DNA from 3 places in the Paenisporosarcina sp. P4_E4_2 genome. Region 3 is predicted to be linked to each of the others. Evidence: riboswitches for the same ligand, from Rfam matches in the RefSeq annotation. Region 3 holds a riboswitch; each other region holds the start of a gene.
What was found. Region 3 has a riboswitch for S-adenosylmethionine ahead of AC1DSB_RS11075 (2,3-diketo-5-methylthiopentyl-1-phosphate enolase). Riboswitches for the same ligand answer to the same signal wherever they lie in the genome.
Positions count from the first base shown of each region.

Region 1: another riboswitch for S-adenosylmethionine. It lies ahead of AC1DSB_RS02980 (methionine ABC transporter ATP-binding protein); the one in region 3 lies ahead of AC1DSB_RS11075 (2,3-diketo-5-methylthiopentyl-1-phosphate enolase).
Region 2: another riboswitch for S-adenosylmethionine. It lies ahead of metE (5-methyltetrahydropteroyltriglutamate--homocysteine S-methyltransferase); the one in region 3 lies ahead of AC1DSB_RS11075 (2,3-diketo-5-methylthiopentyl-1-phosphate enolase).

Region 1 covers NZ_JBFUJC010000014.1:581-4,723, forward strand. Annotated here, with positions in the region: gene AC1DSB_RS02965 (VOC family protein) at 1-129, opposite strand, end outside; gene AC1DSB_RS02970 (aminotransferase class I/II-fold pyridoxal phosphate-dependent enzyme) at 147-1,310, opposite strand; gene AC1DSB_RS02975 (carbon-nitrogen family hydrolase) at 1,396-2,190, shown strand; SAM riboswitch class I at 2,279-2,387, shown strand; gene AC1DSB_RS02980 (methionine ABC transporter ATP-binding protein) at 2,457-3,470, shown strand; gene AC1DSB_RS02985 (methionine ABC transporter permease) at 3,460-4,131, shown strand.
Region 2 covers NZ_JBFUJC010000052.1:6,565-10,707, reverse strand. Annotated here, with positions in the region: gene AC1DSB_RS06260 (hypothetical protein) at 219-533, shown strand; gene AC1DSB_RS06255 (3-isopropylmalate dehydrogenase) at 977-1,270, shown strand; gene AC1DSB_RS06250 (hypothetical protein) at 1,458-1,646, shown strand; SAM riboswitch class I at 2,159-2,265, shown strand; SAM riboswitch class I at 2,478-2,583, shown strand; gene metE (5-methyltetrahydropteroyltriglutamate--homocysteine S-methyltransferase) at 2,731-4,143, shown strand, end outside.
Region 3 covers NZ_JBFUJC010000142.1:3,612-7,754, reverse strand. Annotated here, with positions in the region: partial or broken gene AC1DSB_RS11075 (2,3-diketo-5-methylthiopentyl-1-phosphate enolase) at 1-1,120, opposite strand, end outside; SAM riboswitch class I at 1,193-1,297, opposite strand; gene AC1DSB_RS11070 (DMT family transporter) at 1,450-1,764, opposite strand; gene AC1DSB_RS11065 (DMT family transporter) at 1,764-2,099, opposite strand; guanidine-I (ykkC/yxkD leader) riboswitch at 2,158-2,261, opposite strand; gene AC1DSB_RS11060 (hypothetical protein) at 2,431-2,637, shown strand; gene AC1DSB_RS11055 (hypothetical protein) at 2,906-3,040, opposite strand; gene corA (magnesium/cobalt transporter CorA) at 3,274-4,143, shown strand, end outside.

The DNA.
Region 1 (4,143 bases), on a different contig from region 3:
TCCACGGTAGACACCGCCATAGCCGTTTGGAGTGAAACCCAGCTTTTGTTCATAGAAAGTTATGGCGGTTTCGATATCTTTCGCTGGGCTTAAAGGGGTCAAGCTCTTGAAATTAATAGATTCACTCATTCATTGTCACCACTTTCTCAAAAGATAGCCAGCTTACCGATCCGATCTACCGCTTCTTCCAATCGTGGCTCATCAACTAATAACCCAACCCGAATATAGCCTTCTCCAAATTCACCGAAGCCATTTCCTGGGGCTACGGCTACGTCTGCTTCATTTAAAAGTTTGTCTGTAAATTCTTGGCTGGTATATCCTTTTGGAACGGGTAACCAAGCAAAGAATGAGCCTGTAGGGGCTTCTACTTCCCAACCAATCCGTTTACATGCGTTGATAAAGGTATTGCGACGGTTTTCGTAGCGCTCGACCAATGAGGAAACGCATAATTGATTTTCATTCAAAGCAGCGACTGCAGCATGCTGTATTGCAGGGAAAAGGCTGACGAATAAATGGTCTTGAATCAGGTTCAGGGCTTCAATCATCTCTTTGTTACCAACTGCAAAACCGACACGCCATCCTGCCATGTTGTAGGTTTTAGATAACGTATACATCTCAATTCCTATTTCCTTAGCTCCTTCAGCTTGTAGGAAACTTACCGGTTTAACACCGTCAAATCCAATGGCTCCATAGGCGAAATCGTGTGATACAGCAATTCCATTTTCTTTTGCGAACTCGACGGTTTGGTTGAAGAATTCAAGGTCTGCCGTTGCTCCAGTTGGATTATTTGGATAGTTAAGATACATGAGTTTTGCGCGTTCTTTCGTGTCTTGAGAAAGCATATTGTAATCAGGTAAAAAGTTGTTTTCGGCGACTAGTGGCAATGTTTCATATTGAACGTCAGCCATGACGACTCCAGATAAATAATCCGGATAACCTGGGTCAGGCAGTAACATCAAATCTCCAGGATTCAGTACAGCAATCGGCAACTCCACAAGTCCAATCTTCGTTCCGAATAAAACCGCAACTTCTGTAGTTGGGTCAATCTCAACATTGTATTCTCTTTTATAAAAGTCTGCTGCAGCTTCCTTCAATTCGCCAATTCCACGAAATGGCGAATATTTATGTGTAAGGGGATTTTCTGCAGCTTCTTGTAAGGCTTTTACGATGTGTGGAGGTGTTGGTTGGTCAGGATTTCCTTGACCTAAATTGATCACATCGCGACCCTGTGCTACTGCAGCTCCTACTTTTTGAACAAGTGAAGCAAAGAATTGTGGTGGTAATTGTTGAAGCTTCTTAGAAAGTTCCATGGTTTTTCCTCATTTTCTGAAATAGTTGCAATCATCAGCCAAATCTTATAATCTTTTGTGTATCTTGTCTACAGGGGGTGTACCCATGAAAATCGCATGCATTCAGCTCGACGTAGCGTTTGCCGAGCCTGAAAAAAATTTTTACAACGTTCAAAAGTACATAAAAAAGGTCGCAAGTGAGGGTGCAGAGCTCGTTGTATTACCTGAAATGTGGAATACTGCTTATGCATTAACGGAGTTAGAACATCTTGCAGACGTCGAAGGGCAACGAACAAAAGAATTTCTTTCCGAGCTGGCCCGTACATATCATGTCCATATCGTAGGAGGGTCGGTTTCTACGAAAAAAGGAGACAGCTTCTACAACACAATGTACATCTATTCGAATGAGGGTAACCTAGTGTCCGAATATGATAAAGCGCATTTGTTCCGTCTCATGGATGAACATCTATACTTAAAAGCAGGAAATCAATCAAATGTATTTTCATTAGGTTCTATTCAAGCAGGAGGGGTCATATGTTATGACCTAAGGTTTCCTGAATGGTTAAGGTCACATGCATTAGCCGGAGCGAAAGTGCTCTTCTTACCAGCACAATGGCCTGAAACTCGTATTGATCATTGGAGAATCTTGCTTCAAGCCCGTGCAATCGAAAATCAATGTTTTGTCATCGCCGTCAATCGAACTGGGAACGATCCGAACAATCAGTTCAATGGCCAATCCATGATCATTGCACCTTGGGGGAAAGTGTTATGGACTGGAGCTGATGATGAAGAGTACGCAATCATTGATGTTGATTTTTCAGAAGTTGAAGAGGTACGTACTCGCATACCGGTATACGAGGATCGCAGACCTTCGCTATATGAACCTTTGTTTGAAAAATGAAAATAATTTTCAAAAAGTGTTTGACACGTGTATAAAAACATCGTAAGATTTACTTCAGCAACAAAACAACCAAACAACTACATATGGAAATTTATCAAGAGAGACCGAGGGATAGGCCCTATGACGTCCGGCAARCCCCAGCACGAGCTGGGAAGGTGCCAATTCCTACAGAATGATTTCATTCTGAAAGATAACCAAAAATCCATTTTTCGGTGCCTCTTTCATGATGAAAGGGGCATTTTTTATTTGGCAAAAAGGAGCTTGTGATGATAAAAATTAATGATTTATCTAAAGAGTACATAACGAAAAAAGGAACGGTTATAGGTGTTGATCGCGTAAATCTCACCATCAATGAAGGGGAAGTGTTCGGTATTGTCGGATACTCAGGTGCAGGCAAAAGCTCATTATTGCGGTGCATCAATCTACTTGAACGGCCAACAAGCGGACAAATTGAAGTGAATGGACTGGACCTCACAAAATTAAAAGGAGAAAAATTACGTAAAGCCCGCTTGAAAATCGGCATGATCTTTCAACACTTTTACTTAATCAGTCAAAAAACAGTTGCTCAGAATATTGCCTTCGCATTAAAGGCAGCTAATACACCAAGTGAAAAAATGGAGACCCGCGTTTTGGAGTTACTAGAAATGGTTGGTTTGACAGATAAGAAAGATGTTTATCCGGCCCAATTAAGCGGTGGACAGAAGCAGCGTGTCGGAATTGCTCGTGCACTGGCAAACAATCCTTCCGTCCTGCTGTGTGACGAAGCAACTTCAGCGCTTGACCCGAATACGACCTTATCTATTCTGCGCTTGCTCAAAAAAATCAATCGCGAATTGAACATCACCATTGTGTTGATCACACACGAAATGAATGTGGTAAAAGAAATATGTGATCGCATGGCCATCATGCAAGATGGACGGGTGGTTGAAGAGGGAACGGTCTACGATATTTTCTCCAATCCAAAAGCAGAATTGACGAAAGAGTTCATCAGTAGCGTCGTCTCATTCGAAGTACCCCAATCCATTTTGGATCAAGTCACTGGGCGTATTGTGAAAGTGCTATTTAAAGGCAATGTGGCGGGAGAAGGTGTCATCTCGGATATGATTCAGAATTTTGATGTACGAGGAAATTTCTTGCATGGCGCGATTGAATACATTCAGGAAATACCACTCGGTTTGTTTTTGATGGAAATTCAGGGACAACCAGAAAATATAACAAGAGCCATCACGTATATGGAAGGACGTGGGGCGCAAGTGGAGGTGGTACGTAATGGGAATTGATATACCGCATGTAATTGAAATGTGGCCAGACATCCTGAATGCATTCGGGCAATCGATGTATATGATTGGGGTTTCATTAACAGTCGCAATCATTATTGGCTTACCATTGGGGATTGTGCTTTTTGTTACAGACCGAGGTTTATTTTTAGAAAATCGATTTGTTAAAGGAACACTCGGTTTTATTGTCAATATGGTGCGTTCCATTCCATTTATCATTTTGTTGGTAGCTCTTATTCCTTTAACCAAATTACTGGTAGACTCAACGATTGGTCCAGCAGCTGCAAGTGTATCATTGTCAGTTGCCGCAATTCCTTTCTTCGCCAGAATTGTGGAAACGTCTCTTCGTGAAATTGATAAAGGGGTGATTGAAGCAGCCATTGCAGTTGGCGCGACACCTTGGATGATCATCAAGGATGTATTATTGCCTGAAGCAAAAACCAGCATCGTGCAAGGCATTACGATGACCATCATTAGTTTAGTAGCATACTCCGCCATGGCGGGTGTGGTTGGAGGCGGCGGTATTGGAGACTTAGCCATTCGCTTCGGATATTACCGTTACGATGAAACAATCATGATGGTGACAGTTGTCATTTTAATTGTTCTCGTTCAAGTCATTCAGCAGCTGGGTGACTGGACGTCAAAAGCAATAGATAAACGATAAAAAGGGAGAGAA
Region 2 (4,143 bases), on a different contig from region 3:
ATCTATCTAACTTTATGGGTTAATATTGTTCTAACGAGTGCTTTAGTGATTTTCGGATTAATAATTCTTTTTACTAACGGGTACTTTAGTAAAAATCTTTGGGCTGCTTTGGTAGCCCTTTTTTCTTATTCAACTAACGGGGCAGGTTAGTTGAAGAGTGTGGTATAACTTTTGTTCAACAATTGGGCCATTTTGTGGAGAAGGGAGATGGGAGAACTATGGAAAAAGTATTAAGAAAATCAGGTCTGTATGGGTTAGTGTTCGGATTGGCTGTTTCCATTCTATTTGTTAGTTACAAAGAAATTCAAGAGGTAGATAACGGTGGTCGCCTAATTACGTATAAACCGTTTCTTGATTATTTTATAGCGATTTTACGTTTTGGAATTATAGGAATGTTTTTGGGTTTGTTTATTGGTTGGAAGGATTATGAAAAGAAACATAAGACACAGCAACAAGGAAAAACATATTACATCCTTGCCTTTTTTGTTGTAGTCCTCATTTCAAGCATTTTAATGTTGATATTAAATTGGTGAAATAGTATTCCGTTTTCATCTTCAAATAACGGGGCAGTTTACTTGAAGAAGAATATTGTGTAAATTATCATTATTTGAAATGATTGTGATTGAACTTAAGAAGGTGGGGGGTATTCTAAATGACGAACCTGAGTATCCAAATTCAAATAGAAGTATCGAATTAGAAATTGGTAAAGAGATTTATCACGAAAATGGTTTGGCTTGTAAAAGTTTGTTAATGAAAGACGACTATGAGACTTGCTACCAAAACTAATATCTCTTATTGCACTAACGGGTGCTTTAGTTAAACAAGACCATCATTTCGATGGTCTATTTTTACGTCCGAAACATCAAGTAAATTTCGGCCATCTATTGTGAAATGTTACACTTAAACTAACGGGGCAGAATAGTTCAATAAGGTTTTTGGTTTTAATGGTAAAATATGTTTATGGAGGAAGAGTTAAATGGATAGTTTTTTCATAATACTTATGGGCTTTTTTATCGTTATTGCAAATATTATTGGGTTTATATTTTACAGAAAAAAGAAAAATCTATATTTTTCTGCTTTTACAATATTAATACTAGCAGTCTTATTTGGTGCAATCGGTGGTGCGTTAGCGATATTTACTATTCGAGATCCTTTTGCAGTGTTTTATGGCATGCAACTAGGGTACTATTTAATGATAAATAGTGTCATCGTTTTTATTATTGCAGTTTTAGCAACCGTCGTAAAAAAATATAACAGCAGAAACATGTGATTCACGATTATTCAACTAACGGGTGCTTTACTTCAATAAGGAGTGAATCCTTTTTTCTTATTGAACTAACGAGGCAGGTTAGTTGAAGAAGAATATAATTAAAATCAATGGATAAAATACCTACAAAGTAAGTTGAGTAGGTGATGAAATGAAAAAAATATTTATAATTTTAATCGTTGGTATTGTTTTGACTACATCACTAATAACGTACGCAAATCGTCCAATAACACAACCTACACGAGAGAATGTGTTAGAAGATGCCGTAATTGATCTATTACAGCCACAATTAAGCAAGGCGATTGAAGACCATTATGGAACTACTTTTGCAATAGACCTGCATAGTAGCACATTTCCTCTTCAACTAACGGGTGCTTGAGTTGAAAAAGAAAAAAGAAAAAAGCTAACGTCTGAGAAAAGACGTGAGCTATCAGTATTTACAGGTATACTCCGCATGTACCGTTTTAACGCAAATAACCAACCATTCTTGTAACGCCCAAAATCCTTGATATATATAGGTTTTAGGCGTTTTTTGTTTAGGTGTTAAGGTTAAAGAAAGAAGGATTAACACATTTTTTGTGAACTTATAGAACTAACGAGAAGAAAAGCTTTTGATGTACATCAATCAAACGCTGCATAAGCAGCAATCATGCTCATTATAGTTCCGTCGATTCCTCGACGATCAAATACTTTTGGGGCTGCTTTTTAATCTGTTCTTTACGTCCGTAGTGTACTTTGTGAAAAGATAAAAACGGTAAAAAACGCATTTCAGGAAATTGTTTACTTTATTGAATGTTTGTATTATTATAATAAATAAGTTAAATTCGTTGATTTTAAAACGAGCAAAACTGATACCATTTAAACCATTAATAAAACTAAATAGTTAATTTCAACTTATCAAGAGAGGTGGAGGGAAAGGCCCTTTGAAACCTCGGCAACAGACTCATTATTGAGCACTGTGCCAATTCCTTCAAGCGATTATGCTTGGAAGATAAGTTGAGATCTTGTCTACTAATGATGAGTCTCTTCTTGTTCCCAAGAAGAGACTTTTTTGTTTTTTAAATTATAAAAATGAGAAAAACAAATTTTAGAAAATTATTTACTTTCTTGAATTTATGTATTAATATAACAACTAAGTTAAATTCGTTGATTTCAAAACGAGCAAAACTGATACCATTTAAACCATTAATAAAACTAAATAGTTAATTTCTACTTATCAAGAGAGGTGGAGGGAAAGGCCCTTTGAAACCTCGGCAACAGACTCATTATGAGCACTGTGCCAATTCCTTCAAGCGATTATGCTTGGAAGATGAGTTGAGATCTTGTCACTTATATTTAATGATGAGCCTCTTCTTGTTTCCAAGAAGAGGCTTTTTTGTTTTTAGAAATATGGGTTCATTAGCCACAGTTTCAAATAGAAACGGGCATGAAAATATAAAAATAGAAGGAGTGTAAAAAATATTATGAGTAGAGTAAAAAGTTCGAATTTAGGTTATCCAAGAATTGGTGTAAAACGCGAATGGAAAAATTCACTGGAGCAGTTATGGGCAGGGAAACTAGAAAAAGAATCATTCTTAAAACAAATTGAGGAGATTCGTCTAAACAATCTGCAGAAACAAAAAGATTTAGGAATTGACTTGATACCAGTTGGAGACTTTAGCTTGTATGATCATGTGCTTGATACAGCCGTTATGTTCGGATTAGTACCGAATCGTTTTGAATACGACGGCGGTAAAGTATCACTTGAAACGTATTTTGATATAGCACGAGGCAATAAAGGTGCGGTTGCATCTGAAATGACAAAATGGTTTAACACAAACTATCACTATATTGTTCCAGAGCTTAATGAAGCAGTACCTACTCTTGTTGAAAACCGTCCACTTCAATTTTATAAAGAGGCTAAACAGAAACTTAATATCGAAGGAAAGCCTGTAATCTTAGGACCTATCACATTTGTAAAACTGTCAAAGGGTTATAAAGAAAGTGAGTTTAAAGCAGTTGTTGAAAAATTTGTACCGCTTTACGCTGACATTTTACGTGAATTACAAAAAGAAGGAGTAGAGTGGGTACAAATCGATGAACCGATTTTATCTACAACGATTTCCAAAGAAGATGTTGCGTTATTTAAGGATATCTATCAAACATTGCATGATGCAGCGCCAAACATAAAGCTGATATTACAAACATATTTTGAAAGCATTGAACATTACGAAGATGTTATCTCACTTCCTGTTCAAGGAATTGGACTTGATTTTGTATATGATATTGGTCAAAATCTTGCTGCTTTGAGAAAGTATGGTTTCCCAAAAGATAAGGTTCTTGCTGCTGGAGTAATTGACGGGCGAAACATATGGCGTGCAAATCTTAATGATCATTCTGCAATTCTTGCAGAGATTGCTAATGTTGTTTCAAAAGATCGTCTTATTGTACAATCTTCATCAAGCTTATTGCATGTACCTGTGACAGTTAAAAGTGAAGAAACGCTTGATGACGTCCTAAAAGGAGCATTATCATTTGCTAATGAAAAATTACATGAAATTGTTCTACTGACAAAAGGCTTAAACGATGGAAAAGAAGCGATACAAAAAGAAATCAGTGCAAGTACAGAAGCGATTCAAGCGTTACAAAAATCATCATTCCGAAATAACACACTAGTTCAAGAAGCCATTCAAAACTTGCATACGTATAAAGCGGAACGAAAAGCAATATTTAAAGTCCGTCAAGAGATACAAAAAGAGGCTTTTCAATTACCACTTCTTCCAACAACAACAATCGGAAGCTTCCCGCAAACTCAAGAAGTAAGAAAGAACCGATTAAAATGGCGTAAAGGCGAGTTAACGAATACAGAATATGAAACATATATAAAAGCAGAAATT
Region 3 (4,143 bases):
CAACCGCTTGCCTGAATGCTTTGCCCCCTGCCGCAGAACCTGCTGGATGTCCGTGCACCCCGCCACCTGCATTGATGACGGAATCAATACCAAAGTCTTCAATCAGTTGCGGCACCATGCCCGGATGAATTCCGGCTGAAGGCACTGGCAAAGAGGTCTTTATCAAACCAGGAACATGGAGTGCATCTGCAATTTGTAGTGTTTCTGATTTTTCCAAGGCCACACTGCCATATGGTGAAGGAAATAACGAGAAATCCGCCCCGGCAAGTCGCAATAATTTACCCAGTGCGAGGTGGTWTGAGAGACCATACTTTTGGGATGGAGTGAATGCTCCCGAAACGGCTGGGTGTGCCATAATCRGAATCGCAATTTCTGGATCTTCAGCTAAACTTTGCAGTGTATCCAATCCGTATGCATAAACATTAAACAGCAACATATCTGCCCCTAGCTCTGTCGCGTGTCTTGCTTTGTCTTTTAAGTCGAATGTACGTCCTGTCAAATTCACTGCGTAACGTGTGCGGTGACCTGTCTCCGAGAAAACATGCTCGAGTACTTCACGTCCTTTTACAATCCGTTGTTCAAAAGGCGTCGACTCGTTTTCGAATAAAATTTCATCATCTTTCACAAAATCCACACCACCGCGTGCTTGGTGTTCGAGTTGTGTTAGTAAAAAGCCCAAATCTTTCCCGAGTATGCCTTTAAAGATACTCATGACAAATGGTCGTTCTTGCACGCCTGTCAATTGTCGGATTCCTTCTGTGCCGAATTTCGGCCCTGGAAAGTGGCCCGTTAATTCCGGACTGAACTCCAAATCAATTAATTTGATTTCCCCGTCCAGTGATAACTTGCCAAAAGTCGTCGTTAAAATGGCTGGCAAATCAGGACTGAAATTCGCCATGGGGTATGCAATGCGAATAATTCCTTTCGTTCGGCTTTCTAATTGACTATTTTCTTTTTGGACAGATACAACGCGTCCCTTATGTTTCTTCAGTTGCTGTTGTTCCAGTTGCGGTAAGTCGGTCCATGATCCGACCGTCAAGCCAAGTGCGATGCCTTCTGCTTTTTTTTCTAAATTTTCTTCTATGCTATGGACTAAATAAGTCGCGATTACTTCACTCAATGTCTCCACCTCTTTAGGGAAAATAAAAAACCTCTTCACAAAAAAGAAGAGGTTAGTAGTTGAACTAACATCCTCTTATCTGTCAGCTACTGCTGCAAGAATTAGCACCGTGCCTACTCGCGTAAGTCGGTTGCCGGGTTTCATAGGGCTAGTCCCTCCACCTGCTCTTGATAAGAAAAATGTAGATATGATATTTTTTAAAATCTAAATTGGATTATGACAGGGTGCAAAATACTTGTCAACATAATTTTCTAACAAATTAAAATATACTGCTTTTTATGTGTGTGATAAAGTTATGCTATGTTTGCCGGGAAATAGATATGACCGTCCTAAGAAATAAATTTCAAACCGACAGCCGCTCCTAACACCATGGCAATAAACAGCATGCGCAACCATGTTTTAGGCTCCCCGTATAAAATCATGCCTAAAATCGCTCCACCTGAAGCACCAATACCTGTCCACACTGCGTATGCCGTACCCATCGGAAGGGTTTCCATGGCGAGTGCAAGGAACAGGAAGCTTGCCAAAAAGCTTGCGAACAATCCGCTAATGGACTTCCAATTGCGACTTTTATGCACTTGACTGATCATCGCCACACCTGTCATTTCAAACAATCCAGCAATGATTAAGAATATCCACGCCATTAGGATTCCACCTCTTCCTGTTCTTTTGTCACCAGCTTAAGCCCGACAACCCCAATTAACAGAAGTGCAATCAAGGCAATTTTTGCGATACTAAATGATTCCCCGAAAAAGAGGATATCCGCAATCACTGTACCAGCTGTACCAAGTCCGACAAACACTGCATACACGGTTCCAACAGGAAGTGTTTTCCCTGCCATAATCATTAAATAGAAACTCACTGAAATCGCAATTGCCGTGCCCAACCATGTCCAAATATCATCCGCATGCTTGAGACCAATTACCCAAAACACTTCAAAAAATGCTGCTATGAAGACTTTCATCCATTCTTTATTCATGAAAACATACTCCTTTTCCAAATCAAAATAAGCCCGAGAGATAAACGTATCATACGTCATCTCCCAGGCTTTTATCCTTCCGTGTATCTTTGCATGTGTGCAAAGCGTTTTCTCTTGGACCAGACCAAACCGGTTGTTTGCGGAACCCTAGAAAACTTGGCCGCCATTGTGAAAATGGCGCTTTATGAATTTATTAATTCCATGGCTAGAATAAACTATATTTTACAGAGAGTCAAACGATGCGCTCGCTTTAAAGAAACAGTTGTAACAATTGGAAGTAAATGTAATACTTAATGGTACTATATTTGGTTGTTGCGGAAGGAGAATCACAATGAAAACCTTCAAAAATAAGATGATTATTCTAATCATGTCCATCGTCATTTTCGTCATTTATTTTCAGATACTTGGATTTTTTGCAGGTAATCTACTTCCTATCTCTCCACTTGGTACGATGATTGGATTGATCATTCTTTTTCTTCTCATCCCGATTTCGTATCTGTCAGCGTATGGAGTGGTAAAAGTTATTAAAGATATGTAAATTCCCGTATGAAGGAGTTTTTAAACAAGAAAAAACTCTCCATAAGAAATGAGAGTAGTAAAGTGAATCAATTTATTTATTTATGATTGCGTTTAGTTAATTCCAAGGTGTCTGTGATGAATTTAATTGAGAAAATCTCTTTTCTTGTGCTCTTTGAGTGGACTTACTTATGAAGTCCATAAATCGCGTCAAAGATATTTTTTTCCAAGGTCTTCGTTGAATTTCCACGTTAATGACTCTCCTTTAAATCGCATTTTTTATTTTTCCTTTATCTAGCTTTTAGAGGTATTCGTTGTCGTTTATGAAATGGAAATGTGGCAATGGTTCCCGCGACTCCACTGATGGCTAAAAACGAAAGGATTGCGATAGGTAAAGCTTTCTTTTTCAAACGTGTTTGACTCATGTAGGACCTCCTTGGATTTGAGCTTGCACCTTTAGTGTAATAGATGAATATGAAGAGGATGTGAATAACTTGTTAAGACATTATTTAGAAAATGAACTTTTAATGTGAAGTTATAAGAAATCGACTGGTAACTTCTCCTTTTTCAAACGAATTTTGTTGGCTTCAATACAAGCACATCGAACTTTCGTGGTAAACTACTACTAGCATTTACAGTGTGAAACGAGGTTTTACTTATGATTCGAACATTTGGAGTTACCGTTGATAGCCAATTAGAAATGGACTTTCCTTTAGAAGATCTACATAAAAAGTCATTCGACTGGTACTGGATTGATTTTGACAAACCATCAGCCACTGAATGGGCTTTGCTTGATTCGTTCTTTCATTTCCATCCACTGGCGATTGAAGATTGTTTACACCGCTTGCAGCGCCCGAAAGTCGATTACCACGATGGATATCATTTCTTTGTCGTCCATACGCTGAATGAAGAGACACTCGAAGCAGAAGAATTGGATTTATTCGTTGGAAAGAATTTTGTTGTTACTTTTCATCATAATACCGTTCAAGAATTGGACTTGGTTCGAGAAAAATTGCAACGCGATGCCTCCTTCTGGGAACGTGGAGCGATTTATGCGATGTATCAAATTCTCGACAAAGTGGTTGATTCCTACTTTCCACTTGTGTACAAGATTGAGGACCATTTGAACGAAATTGAAGATCAGATGACGTTTGATATGAAGCATTTTTCGATGGATACTGTCTTTGAAATGCGCAGTGACTTGTTATGGTTGCGCCGAACGATTTTGCCGATGCGTGATTTGATGTACCGAGTTTTAAACTCGAGTAGTTTTAACCTTCAACAGCACGAACATTCCTACTTTGCGGATATTTCTGATCACCTCGTCAAACTGACAGAAATTGTGGAGTCAAACCGAGAACTTACAGCGGATATACGAGATAGCTATATGGCAATGAACTCCAATCGAATGAACCGAATCATGATGATTTTAACGATTGTATCCTCCATTTTCATTCCACTAACATTTGTAGCAGGGGTATATGGCATGAACTTTGAAAACATGCCGGAACTCGAGACGAAATACGGC